Regions from separate parts of the Paenibacillus sp. PK3_47 genome, predicted to be linked through region 2. Evidence: a T-box and tRNA genes for the amino acid it is inferred to sense, from the RefSeq annotation. Region 2 holds a T-box; the other holds one or more tRNA genes.
The links. A T-box is a leader RNA that pairs with one kind of tRNA and senses whether it is charged. The one in region 2 lies ahead of tyrS (tyrosine--tRNA ligase), so its partner is inferred to be a tRNA-Tyr.
Positions count from the first base shown of each region.

Region 1: it encodes a tRNA-Tyr, which carries the amino acid that the T-box ahead of tyrS (tyrosine--tRNA ligase) is inferred to sense. The anticodon was not compared.

Region 1 covers NZ_CP026029.1:1,791,283-1,797,836, forward strand. The annotation lists gene C2I18_RS08030 (helix-turn-helix transcriptional regulator) at 1-442, shown strand, start outside; gene C2I18_RS08035 (MerR family transcriptional regulator) at 594-974, opposite strand; gene C2I18_RS08040 (aldo/keto reductase) at 1,128-2,048, shown strand; tRNA gene C2I18_RS08045 (tRNA-Leu) at 2,754-2,832, opposite strand; tRNA gene C2I18_RS08050 (tRNA-Cys) at 2,860-2,933, opposite strand; tRNA gene C2I18_RS08055 (tRNA-Gly) at 2,939-3,013, opposite strand; tRNA gene C2I18_RS08060 (tRNA-Gln) at 3,023-3,097, opposite strand; tRNA gene C2I18_RS08065 (tRNA-His) at 3,123-3,195, opposite strand; tRNA gene C2I18_RS08070 (tRNA-His) at 3,241-3,316, opposite strand; tRNA gene C2I18_RS08075 (tRNA-Trp) at 3,342-3,415, opposite strand; tRNA gene C2I18_RS08080 (tRNA-Tyr) at 3,421-3,506, opposite strand; tRNA gene C2I18_RS08085 (tRNA-Thr) at 3,512-3,587, opposite strand; tRNA gene C2I18_RS08090 (tRNA-Phe) at 3,608-3,683, opposite strand; tRNA gene C2I18_RS08095 (tRNA-Asp) at 3,709-3,786, opposite strand; tRNA gene C2I18_RS08100 (tRNA-Met) at 3,814-3,887, opposite strand; tRNA gene C2I18_RS08105 (tRNA-Val) at 3,919-3,994, opposite strand; tRNA gene C2I18_RS08110 (tRNA-Glu) at 4,179-4,253, opposite strand; tRNA gene C2I18_RS08115 (tRNA-Ser) at 4,284-4,373, opposite strand; tRNA gene C2I18_RS08120 (tRNA-Asn) at 4,377-4,452, opposite strand; rRNA gene C2I18_RS08125 (23S ribosomal RNA) at 4,514-6,554, opposite strand, start outside.
Region 2 covers NZ_CP026029.1:4,644,659-4,651,212, forward strand. The annotation lists gene C2I18_RS20280 (SGNH/GDSL hydrolase family protein) at 1-735, shown strand, start outside; gene C2I18_RS20285 (CBS domain-containing protein) at 884-1,339, opposite strand; gene C2I18_RS20290 (MarR family winged helix-turn-helix transcriptional regulator) at 1,502-1,933, shown strand; T-box leader at 2,085-2,309, shown strand; gene tyrS (tyrosine--tRNA ligase) at 2,425-3,684, shown strand; one part of gene C2I18_RS29850 (IS3 family transposase) at 3,820-4,453, shown strand; one part of gene C2I18_RS29850 (IS3 family transposase) at 4,453-5,378, shown strand; gene C2I18_RS20310 (hypothetical protein) at 5,876-6,349, opposite strand.

The DNA.
Region 1 (6,554 bases), 2.9 Mb from region 2:
GCTGGAACAGTTAAAAGCTACTGCTCATCTGAACAGTGTCCGCTTTAAGCAGCAGATGCTGTTCCAGGAAATTCTCCAGCAGCTGTCTGCCTCGATGAACCCGGAACGATCTGCTTCCCAATCCAAGGCATGTGCCGGACAGGCCGCTTCCTTCCTGCGGTCCCATTACCGTGAGGAGATTACTACTGCCATGCTGGGGGACAGCCTCAACTTTCATCCGGTCTACATTGCCCGCTGTATGAACAGGGAGTACGGCTGCTCGCCTATGGAGTATCTGCTGCGCTACCGCATAGAGCAGAGCAAGCTGCTGCTGATGCAGACCAGCTTCCCGATCTCGCGGATTGCTGAGGAGGTTGGCTTCAATCAGGCTCCTTATTTCAGCTCCAGCTTCATGAAGCTGGAGGGCATATCCCCGCGGCAGTACCGGCAGCGTTTTTCGTAAAGTCGCCAGCACTCTATACGCTAACAGCCCCTGCATTACCGGAGGATATTCCGGTCGTACAGAGGCTGTTTTAATCTATTCGCCATAAAGGCTAATTCTTCCGCTGCAGCTGCAGCGGTTCCGCCGCGTGTCCTGCGGTATTCACCCTATTTTAGGTAGCTTTTGTGTCCGCTTCTCTCTCCAGCGAAGCAAAATAAGCAATCTTATGCTCCACCTTCTCCGCAAAGCTCTGGAAGAACTTGATTTTTTCATCAATCTGAACCTTATGCTCCTGGAGCAGCTTCCGCTGCTCGGGCAGTGTGTCCAGACCTTCCTTGGACAGCGCAACGAACTGCTTGATCTCGGCAATCGGCATTCCCGTATCCTTCAGGCAGCGGATCAGCGAGAGCAGCTCCAGATCCTCGTCATGAAAGCAGCGGTTGCCGTGTGCATCTCTCGATACTACCGGAAGTACACCCTCCCGTTCGTAGTAACGCAGCGTATATTGGCTTAGCCCGGTTTTTTGTGATATGGTTTTTATGCTGTATCCCACAATAAAAGCTCCCTTCTCCTGTGTGGCTGCGGTTCCTTCTCTAAGGTAACACCATTTCCGCTCTATTAAAAGCGCTTTAAAAATCTGTTGACTTACACCTAACTCTAAGGGCTACACTTTAGACTATACTTACATCTGAGGAGTGAATTTCGAATGGTTAAAAGAATTAATGTCGCCAACGGCGCACTTGAGGTTGCTGAAATATCGCTGGGATGTATGCGGATTGCCGATTTGTCCTCCAAAGAGGCCGATGTGCACATCCATAGTGCAGTAGAGGCGGGAATAGATTTTTTCGATCATGCTGATATCTATGCTGCAGGCAAAGCTGAGGAAGTGTTCGGCGATGTTCTGGCTGCTAGTCCCGGGCTCCGTGACCAAGTGATGATCCAGACCAAATGCGGCATCCGCAACGGCTTTTTCGACTTCTCCAAGGAGCATATTGTACAGTCTGTAGAGAACAGCCTGAAGCGTCTGAAGACAGATTATGTAGATGTGCTGCTGCTGCACCGTCCCGATACTCTGATGGAGCCTGAGGAAGTTGCTGAAGCCTTTGAATATCTGGAGCAAAAAGGGATGGTCAAGCACTTCGGTGTCAGCAACCTGAATCCCCTGCAAATCGAACTGCTGAAGAAAAATGTAAAACAGCCCCTTCTTTTCAACCAGCTGCAGCTCAGCATTATGGTTACCGGCATGATTGATGCGGGCTTCAATGTGAATATGACGAACTCTGCTTCAGTTGTCCATGATGGAGGTATCCTGGAATACAGCCGTCTGCATGATATGACGATTCAGCCTTGGTCTCCATTCCAATACGGCTTTTTTGAAGGGGTCTTCCTGGGCAACGATAAATTTCCTGAATTGAACCAAGTAATCAACCGTATGGCTGAGGAAAAAAGTGTCGCTGATACCGCGATTGCCATCGCTTGGCTGCTCAGACATCCTGCACATATGCAGCCTATTGTGGGAACCACCAACACTCAGCGCCTGCTCGACATTGCCAAAGCTTCTGACATTACATTGACCCGTCAGGAATGGTATGAAATTTACCGTGCAGCGGGCAATAAGCTTCCTTAATCATTCTGGTTATATAAACAAGGGTACTCCTGAGGCGTTGATGGCTCATGGAGTACCCTTTTTTTCCACACCTGTAAGTCCTTCAATTTTTTGTCCTCTACCGCCGCTTATTAGAAACTTCATTGACATTTTTCATTCACTTCATTAGTTTATAGCTATCTGAAAATAGATGGGGGTTTGTATATGGGTCTACACCTCAAGGGGTTTATCTTGCCCCTGTTGGTTCTGCTGCCTAATCTTTTTTTATTATTTTTCCCCCCACATAACATTCCGGACAATCAGTCTCCTCCCCCCATAATCTTTACTATATTGGAGCGAACAGGCCAAGTTACCTGCTTTACACTGCCTATCCTTTTCGGTCAAAAGATTTCGCAGCAGCCTGTTAACATTTTAATAGGGTTAATGTTCATCTGTTTAATGATTTATTATCTGTGCTGGATTCGTTTTTTCTGGAGAGGTAGAGAATATGCGATATTGTTTCAACCGTTAGGCTTTATTCCGGTTCCAATGGCGTTATTTCCGGTCTTTTACTTTATGCTCCTGGCCGTATGGCTGAACGCTTTGCTTTTTGCTGTCCCCGCAGCCCTATTCGCAATCGGGCATTTTGCGGTAAGCTGGTACACTTATAGTAGTGTCAGGTAATTTCATTAGGAATAGCAAAGCAGGGTTACCATCCTATTAAGGAAGATAACCCTGCTTCAGTTATACCGGCGAGAGGACTCGAACCTCCACGGTTTCCCACTCGATTTTGAGTCGAGCGCGTCTGCCATTCCGCCACGCCGGCGTATTATATGGATGATACAAAAATCAATGGAGGCGCCACCCAGACTCGAACTGGGGATAAAGCTTTTGCAGAGCTTTGCCTTACCACTTGGCTATGGCGCCATAAATGGAGCGGACGACGGGAATCGAACCCGCGACCCTCGCCTTGGCAAGGCGATGCTCTACCGCTGAGCCACGTCCGCATAAAAAAATGGCTGGGGATATAGGATTTGAACCTATGCATGACGGAGTCAAAGTCCGTTGCCTTACCGCTTGGCTAATCCCCAATATTCTTTTTTTTGATAATAAAGGGGCGGCTGATGGGTCTCGAACCCACGAATGCCGGAACCACAATCCGGTGCGTTAACCCCTTCGCCACAGCCGCCATATTAACTTGTACTGCAATATTCCGAAACCACTTTTAAAGTAATGGGGCGGCCGATGGGTCTCGAACCCACGAATGCCGGAACCACAATCCGGTGCGTTAACCCCTTCGCCACGGCCGCCATATTAAGCTTTAAAATGTTTCATTGGCAGGGGCAGCAGGAATTGAACCCACACCAACGGTTTTGGAGACCGTTGTTCTACCTTTAAACTATGCCCCTAAAGATGGTGGAGGCTGATGGATTCGAACCACCGAACACGTACGTGAGCAGATTTACAGTCTGATGCGTTTGGCCACTTCGCTAAGCCTCCACAGATGGTGCCGGCGAGAGGACTTGAACCCCCAACCTACTGATTACAAGTCAGTTGCTCTACCAATTGAGCTACACCGGCATATTCTTTTGTAAATTACATGGTGGCGCGGGAGGGAATCGAACCCCCGACACAAGGATTTTCAGTCCTTTGCTCTACCGACTGAGCTACCGAGCCATATACATAATGTTAAGCCACTAAATGGCGGAACCGACGGGATTCGAACCCGCGATCTCCTGCGTGACAGGCAGGCATGTTAGGCCAACTACACCACGGTTCCAAGAAGAAAAGATATAAAGTAGTTCAATTGCGGGGGCAGGATTTGAACCTGCGGCCTTCGGGTTATGAGCCCGACGAGCTACCGGGCTGCTCCACCCCGCGTCAGTAAAAAATTTATTCATTTAAGAATTCATGGTGGAGGCTGAGGGGATCGAACCCCCGACCCTCTGCTTGTAAGGCAGATGCTCTCCCAGCTGAGCTAAGCCTCCATATAAAAGCAGCAACTCAATTATCTTACCATATCTCCGTTACAAAAGCAAGTCTTTTTTTAGAAGGAAAATAGTGACCCGTAGGGGATACTCTTCGCTGCGCTACGAGATTGCGATGTAATGCTCACGAAGCTTATGCTCCAACGAACCCTTTGGGATTCTCATCCCTAATTCAAAGAAGAAATGGTGACCCGTAGGGGATTCGAACCCCTGTTACCTCCGTGAAAGGGAGGTGTCTTAACCCCTTGACCAACGGGCCATGCTTGTGTACTTCATAAAGGTATTGCTACGGAGAGAGAGGGATTCGAACCCTCGAGACGCTTGTGGCGCCTACACGATTTCCAATCGTGCTCCTTCGGCCAAACTCGGACACCTCTCCAAATGGCTCCCCGAACAGGACTCGAACCTGTGACAACTCGATTAACAGTCGAGTGCTCTACCAACTGAGCTATCAGGGAAAATTACTACCAGGCTTGATCGCCTGAAAACTGAATCCGAAACGAATTTGTGTGTTAGTTTTTGGATAAGCCCTCGACCGATTAGTATTGGTCAGCTCCATGCATTGCTGCACTTCCACCTCCAACCTATCTACCTCGTCGTCTTCAAGGGGTCTTACTAGTTGGGAAATCTCATCTTGAGGGGGGCTTCACGCTTAGATGCTTTCAGCGCTTATCCCGTCCGTACGTAGCTACCCAGCCATGCTCCTGGCGGAACAACTGGTGCACCAGCGGTACGTCCATCCCGGTCCTCTCGTACTAAGGACAGCTCCTCTCAAATTTCCTGCGCCCACGACAGATAGGGACCGAACTGTCTCACGACGTTCTGAACCCAGCTCGCGTACCGCTTTAATGGGCGAACAGCCCAACCCTTGGGACCTACTTCAGCCCCAGGATGCGATGAGCCGACATCGAGGTGCCAAACCTCCCCGTCGATGTGGACTCTTGGGGGAGATAAGCCTGTTATCCCCAGGGTAGCTTTTATCCGTTGAGCGATGGCCCTTCCATGCGGTACCACCGGATCACTAAGTCCGACTTTCGTCCCTGCTCGACTTGTAGGTCTCGCAGTCAAGCTCCCTTATGCCTTTGCACTCTTCGAATGATTTCCAACCATTCTGAGGGAACCTTTGAACGCCTCCGTTACTCTTTAGGAGGCGACCGCCCCAGTCAAACTGCCCGCCTGACACGGTCCCTGTACCCGCTTAGGGTACCAGGTTAGAACCTAGATACGATCAGGGTGGTATCCCAACGGCGCCTCCACAGAAGCTTGCGCTCCTGCTTCTACGGCTCCCACCTATCCTGTACAGATCGTACCCAAATTCAATATCAAGCTGCAGTAAAGCTCCATGGGGTCTTTCCGTCTTGTCGCGGGTAACCTGCATCTTCACAGGTATTAAAATTTCACCGGATCTCTCGTTGAGACAGCGCCCAAGTCGTTACGCCATTCGTGCGGGTCAGAATTTACCTGACAAGGAATTTCGCTACCTTAGGACCGTTATAGTTACGGCCGCCGTTTACTGGGGCTTCGGTTCATAGCTTCGGGTTACCCCTAACCACTCCCCTTAACCTTCCAGCACCGGGCAGGCGTCAGCCCGTATACTTCGCCTTGCGGCTTCGCACAGACCTGTGTTTTTGCTAAACAGTCGCTTGGGCCTTTTCACTGCGGCCCCCTCGGGCTATTCACCCTACCGAGGCACCCCTTCTCCCGAAGTTACGGGGTCATTTTGCCGAGTTCCTTAACGAGAGTTCTTCCGCGCGCCTTAGAATTCTCTTCTCGCCTACCTGTGTCGGTTTGCGGTACGGGCACCTTCTCCTGGCTAGAGGCTTTTCTTGGCAGTGTGAGATCATGACCTTCGCTACTGTAATTTTCGCTCCCCATCACAGCCCAGCCTTACGGTGTGCGGATTTGCCTGCACACCAGCCTCACTGCTTAGACGGACATCCATCAGTCCGCGTCACTACCCTCCTGCGTCACCCCATCGCTCATAGCGGATTACGGTGGTACAGTAATTTCAAACTGTTGTCCTTCGACTACGCCTGTCGGCCTCGCCTTAGGTCCCGACTTACCCTGAGCGGACGAGCCTTCCTCAGGAAACCTTGGGCTTTCGGCGGATCAGATTCTCACTGATCTTTTCGTTACTCATACCGGCATTCTCACTTGTATGCTGTCCAGCGCTCCTTACGGTACACCTTCAACCCACATACAACGCTCCCCTACCCCTGATGCATACGCATCAAGCCATAGCTTCGGTGGTGTGTTTAGCCCCGTTACATTTTCGGCGCAGAGTCACTCGACCAGTGAGCTATTACGCACTCTTTCAATGGTGGCTGCTTCTAAGCCAACATCCTGGTTGTCTGTGCAACTCCACATCCTTTCCCACTTAACACACACTTGGGGACCTTAGCTGATGGTCTGGGCTGTTTCCCTTTTGACAATGGATCTTAGCACTCACTGTCTGACTCCCGGCAAGAAGTAAATGGCATTCGGAGTTTGACTGAGCTTGGTAACCCTTGCGGGCCCCGCACCCAATCAGTGCTCTACCTCCACCACTCCATTCACCGAG
Region 2 (6,554 bases):
AGCCTCAGACTGCCTGCGGGAGAGACAAGGGCTGATTTCAGGGAACTTCCCGCTGGCGTTAAAGAGCTGGAGATCTATCTGCCGCAAAATACCGGAGTCACTGTAACGGGACTGTTGGTAAATGCTGAAGCGTTTTGTGATCCCTTGCCGGATGCCCGTCCGAAATGGGTCACCTATGGCAGCTCTATCACCCAGTGCGTGGCGGCCGCAAGTCCGTCCCGCACATGGCCGGCCATTGCAGCCGCAGCCTGCGGGTTCAATCTGACCAATCTCGGCTTTTCCGGAAACTGCCATATGGAGCCGATGATCGGGCGGATGATCCGCGGCCTGTCTGCAGACTTCATCTCCATCTGTGCGGGCGTGAATATCTACGGCGCAGCCACGGTAAGCCCGAGAATGTTCAGTCCGCTCCTGATCGGCCTGCTGGAGACTATCCGGGAGGGACACCCGCAGACGCCGCTGCTCGTGATTTCACCAATCTATGGCACAATCCGCGAAACAGAGGAGAATCCCCTTGGCTTTACGCTGCCGCTTATGCGGAGCGGAATCCGTGAGACTGTGGAGCTGCTGCGCAGGAGGGGAGACCGCCATTTATATTATGTAGATGGACTGGACTGGCTGGGGCAGGAGGATGAGGCTCTGCTGACAGACGGACTTCACCCGGGGGCCGAAGGCTATGAGGTAATGGGACGCAGGTTCCCGGAACTGCTTCAGGCTGCAGCCGCTCCATTATAAGAACGAATAGCCATTATCAATTTAAAAAAGGTGCTCCGTCAGCTTGGGAATGAGCTGCAGCCTCGAATAGGGCTGCAGCTCAAAGCCTGCTGTTGAAGCACTTTTTTGCATGTACAGATTAACCTGATATTAGGAGCCGGCAGCCTGGCTACAGCAGAGCCTTAAAAGAGTGGCGGATCACGTCACCCCGGCTGATAATGCCCACCAGTACACGGTTCCGCTCCACGGGGACCTTTTTGATCTGCTTTTTGCCGAGAATGGCAGCGATGCGTTCAATATCTTCATCCCAGGGTACCGTAACCACTTTTCTTTTGGCGATATTCATTACGTTGAGGTTCAGGAGCTTGCGGGTTCTGTCCTCGAACTCATCTTCGTCGCCTTTGATCACATTAACCTGAAAAAAAGAATCGACGATGATATCATCATGTCTGCCGATATAACGCATGATATCCCCGTCACTTAAGTAAGCAACAATCTCGTTCCGGTCATTGATCACAGGCATGCCGCTGATCCGGTGCTCGATGCATTTTTCGATAAAGGTCTGCACGGTGTCATATTCCTTAACCTTATATACCTGTCTGATCATAATCTCGTGAGCTTTCATAAGTTTCCCCCAATAGAAGTTCGCTGGCTTTCCCCTTAACAACTTGTATAATGAAAGTATATGCTTGTATTATACAATTGGATATAATGATGTCAATGCCCATGCGCACAGCGGCAAGTAATATCCGGCATCCCCCGGATTGAGAGAGAGGTAACGAACATCATGAACAAACCCCCGATCGAAATTATAGAATTGGAGATGGCACTGCTCAGCCGCCGCCTGACTTCCATGAGCACCTACAAAAAAATCGGCACACTCGACCATTCCGCCTACCTGCTGCTGAATCAGATTGCTTCGCATGGTTCTGCGGGAGTGAAGGCGCTGTCCGACGAATTTCGTCTCGATATTTCCACCGTCAGCAGACAGGCGGCGGCACTGGAGCAGAAGGGCTATGTCTCCCGGGTTCCCGACCCCAATGACGGCAGGGCCTATACACTGCAAATCTCCAGGCTCGGCCTGGAGACGCTGAACGAGAATGTGAGGCTCCGCAAAGAGCAGCTGGGCAAGGTGCTGGAGGACTGGAGCGGAGAAGAGCGGGAACGTTTCGGGCAGCTGCTGCAGAAGCTCAATGAATCGATTTCTGATAAATTGTGAGCTAACCGTGTTCGTAATTCCAGTGAATACAGCGGACTGCGCCAGTTTCTGGTCGCAAAGATTGGCGGATAGCGCAGGATGATCAGCAGACCTGCATGAACCATTTGACAACAAAATTGGTCTTGGGCTATACTTTCTGTAATCTTATAGTTAGTATACGTTGAAGGAGCGCAGTAGCAGCTTAGTCCCTGTTACAGAAAGCCGGGGGGTGATGGAACCCGGTACATACGAGGGCTGCGAATTACACTTTGGAGTATCTTGGGTAATGCCAAGCGGAGCTAAGCGAACGATAACTCGCTAAGAGTGGTACGGATAGGTCTTTTTATGCTGTCCGTGCAATCCGGGTGGTAACACGGTTAATTCAATCGTCCCTGTGTCTGAATAGACAAGGGGCGATTTTTTGTTGTGTAACCGGCGTTTATCCCTGCTATGGTGCCAATCCTGAGACGTATCTCTAAACCATTCGAAAACTAAAAAAGGGGCTGTACATGTTGAACATTATCGATGAACTGGAGTGGCGCGACGCCATTAACCAGCAGACAGATGCGGAAGGACTGCGGGAATTAACGAATAGTAAGGCGGTTTCGCTGTATTGCGGCGTAGATCCGACCGGGGACAGCATGCATATCGGTCATTTGATTCCTTTTATGATGCTTAGACGCTTCCAATTAGCCGGACACCGTCCGGTGATTCTGATCGGCGGAGCTACCGGAACGATCGGCGATCCAAGCGGACGCCAGAGCGAGCGTTCCCTGCAGACGCTGGAGCAGGTGCAGGAGAATGTTGAAGCGCTGACTGCCCAGATGAAGAAGCTTTTCATTACCGAAGGCGATAACCAGGTACGGCTTGTGAACAACTATGACTGGACGAAGGACATCAATGTTATTGAGTTCCTGCGCGATTTCGGCAAAAACTTCAGCATCAACACGATGCTGGCCAAAGACGTTGTATCCAGCCGGCTGGACAGCGGAATTTCGTTCACCGAGTTCTCCTACCAGATCCTGCAGTCGATCGATTACCTGCATTTGTTCAAGCACGAGGATGTGCAGCTGCAGATCGGCGGTTCCGACCAGTGGGGCAATATTACAAGCGGCCTCGACCTGATCCGTAAAAAAGAAGGCGCTGAAGCCAAAGCCTTCGGCCTCACCATCCCGCTGATGCTTAAAGCAGACGGCACCAAGTTCGGTAAAACTGCAGGCGGCGCGGTATGGCTCGATCCGAAGAAAACCACACCGTACGAGTTCTACCAGTTCTGGGCGAATACCGATGACCGCGACGTGGTGAAATACCTCAAGTACTTCACGTTCCTGAGCAAAGAGGAAATTGAAGCCCTGGAAGAAAAGGTCCGGACTGAGCCGCACAAACGTGAAGCGCAAAAAGCGCTGGCTGAAGAAATGACCCGCTTCGTGCACAGTGAGGAGCTGCTGGAGCAGGCGAAACGCATTACCGCCGCACTGTTCAGCGGGGATATCCGTTCTCTGACTGCCGATGAAATTGAGGAAGGCTTCAAAGAAATGCCAACCTACACGGCAGCTAAAGAATCAAAAAATATCGTGGATTGGCTGGTCGATCTCGGCGTGGAGCCGTCCAAACGCCAGGCGCGTGAAGACATTACCAAAGGTGCAATCTCCATCAACGGCGAGCGTGTCAGTGAGCTGGATGTTGAAATTACTGCCGAGCACGCGATTGGCGGCAAGTTCATCATCATCCGCAAAGGCAAGAAGAACTACAGCCTGGTGAAGCTGGTATAGGCAGCCTGCTGCTGGCCTCTGGCCCATATTGAAACGGATGTAAAAGAAAGGCCATCCCGGCTTAGTTATGATATGCTCCCCATATAGTAGACAGGTGAAATAATAAAAACCTGTTACTGTATGGGGAGCATTTTTATGGAGCGAAAAAACATTGCAGCAGCTGAGAAATTAGCGATTCTTCAGGAAATTAAAGAGGGAGTTATCGGATTAAATGCGGCAGTCGGTAAGTTTGGTGTGTCGAAGAGTTCCATCCAAGAATGGAGACGGCGGTACAAGGCGTACGGCTACCCAGGGTTGGAAACCCGTACCCATAACCGGACCTATTCCGCAGAACTTAAACGAAAGGCCGTGAAGGATGTTCTCGAAGGAGGCTTGTCTCAAACCCAAGTCATTTACAAATATCAAATTGCAAGTCAAACCCAACTCGCGAACTGGATTAAGAAGTATAATGGTCATAGCAAAAGCTTAACCGCAAATTCGGGAGGAACGAAAGCGATGACCAAGGGGCGTTTGACGACATGGCAGGAGCGGATCGACATTGTGCAGTACTGCCTTGCACATCAACTCGATTACACAAAGACGGCAAGTCAATTTAAGGTGTCTTACCCGCAAGTCTACAGTTGGGTGAAGAAGTACCAGAGCGGCGGAGATGACGCTTTAAGGGATGGTAGAGGACGCACCAAGGCGCCGGAAGAGCTAACGGAGGCGGATCGCTACAAGCTTGCCATGAAGAAGCTGGAGTACGAGAATGAGCGGCTCCGTGCGGAGAACGCTTTGTTAAAAAAGTTAGACGAAATCGAAAGGAGGCGACTTTAAGTTCCGTTCGGCAAGAGAACATCTATCTGGCTGTTCAGGCCGTTCAACAAGAGGGATACGGCTCCATTCAGCTACTGTGCGAGCTTGCAGGCATTGCACGGTCAAGTTATTACAAGTGGCTAAGCCGCACACCGAGTCGCCAAGAGAGAGACAATGAGAAGCTAATGCAGGAGATGCTTCTCTTGTATGAACAAGTAGAACGGATCTATGGATACCGCCGACTGGCACTTCATTTACGAAGGCAGATGAACCAACCGATTAATGCGAAACGAGTATACCGTCTCATGAAGCTCCAGGGCATTCAGTCGGTCATTCGCAGAAAGCGAAAGACGTACGCGGGTTCTACCCCTCAGCAGGTTGCAGAGAATTTGCTGAACCGTGAGTTCCATGCTGAAGCGCCGAACCAAAAATGGGTCACAGATGTCACCGAATTCAAATATGGGAGCGGAAAGAAGGCTTATTTGAGCGCTATATTAGACCTGCACGACAAGTCCATTATTTCTTATGTGCTAGGGCATTCTAATAACAACGCACTGGTCTTTGAGACGTTTGAGCTAGCGGTACAAGCTGCCCCCCAAAGTCATCCCCTGCTCCATAGCGACCGCGGGTTTCAGTATACTTCCTTGAAGTTCAAGGAAATGGTAGATAAAGCTGAAATGAAGCAAAGTATGTCCCGTGTAGGCTGCTGTATTGATAATGGACCGATGGAATCTTTCTGGGGGACTCTAAAATGTGAGAAGTACTACCTACATACCTACCGGACTTTTGAAGACCTCCAAAAGGATGTCGAGAACTACATTCACTTTTACAATAATGAACGGTTACAGGCAAAACTAAACGGCCTCAGTCCTATAGAATTCAGGACCAAGGCCGCTTAAAACTCTTTTATTATTTACGCTGTCTACTTGACGGGGTGCAGTTCATTATGAACTGGCGGGATGGCCTTTTTGGTCAGGTCGAGGAGGAAGATGGCGGTTGGTGAACCACGAGAAATGAGCGGGAAAAGTCCCGCTGAATCGGACTGTGGCGGGCAAAAGGGCGGAATGAGCGGGAAAAGTCCCGTTGAATTGGAGTGTGGCGGGCAAAACGGTGGGATGAGCGGGAAAAGTCCCGATGAATTGGAGTGTGGCGGGCAAAACGGAGGAATGAGCGGGAAAAGTCCCGTTGAATCGAACTGTGGCGGGCAAAAGGGTGGGATTAGCGGGAAAAGTCCCGTTGAATTGGAGTGTGGCGGGCCAAAGGGTGGGATTAGCGGGAAAAGTCCCGTTGATTTGGAGTGTGGCGGGCAAAAGGGTGGAATGAGCGGGAAAAGTCCTCTTGATTCTGTCGCATATGGCTGAGCTCACGAATCAAAGGTAGAAGTACCCTTGATTTTTCAAATTCGCGCCAAACGGTCGAAATCAAAGGCACAAAAACCCTTGATTTCCCGTATCCCGGCCAAACGGCCGGAATCAAAGGCAGAAATACCCTTGATTTCGCGAATCTCGGCCAAACGCACGAAATCAAAAGCACAAATACCCTTGATTTCCCGAATCCCGGCCAAACGGCCGGAATCAAAGGCACAAAAACCCTTGATTTCCCGTATCCGGGCCAAACGGCCGGAATCAAAAGCACAAATACCCTTGATTTCCCGAATCCGGGCCAAACGGCCGGAATCAAAGGCACAAAAACCCTTGATTCCCCGTATCCGGGCCAAACGGTCGAAATCAAAGGCACAAAAACCCTTGATTTCCCGAATCCGGGCCAAACGGTCGAAATCAAAGGCACAAATACCCTTGGTTTCGCGAATCCCGGCCAAACGGCCGGAATCAAAGGCACAAATACCCTTAATTTCGCGTATCCCGGCCAAACGGCCGGAATCAAAAGCACAAATACCCTTGGTTTCGCGAATCTATGCCAGACAGCCGGAATCAAAGGCACAAATACCCTTGATTGTCCGGTTTTATCCCACCGACGCCCGCCCAAGTCCAGACAGCCCTGAGCCATAGAGCAGCTGCACCCGCGCTAATCAACAAAAAGAGGCGCAACTTCATCCATTATGTAGAAGTTGCGCC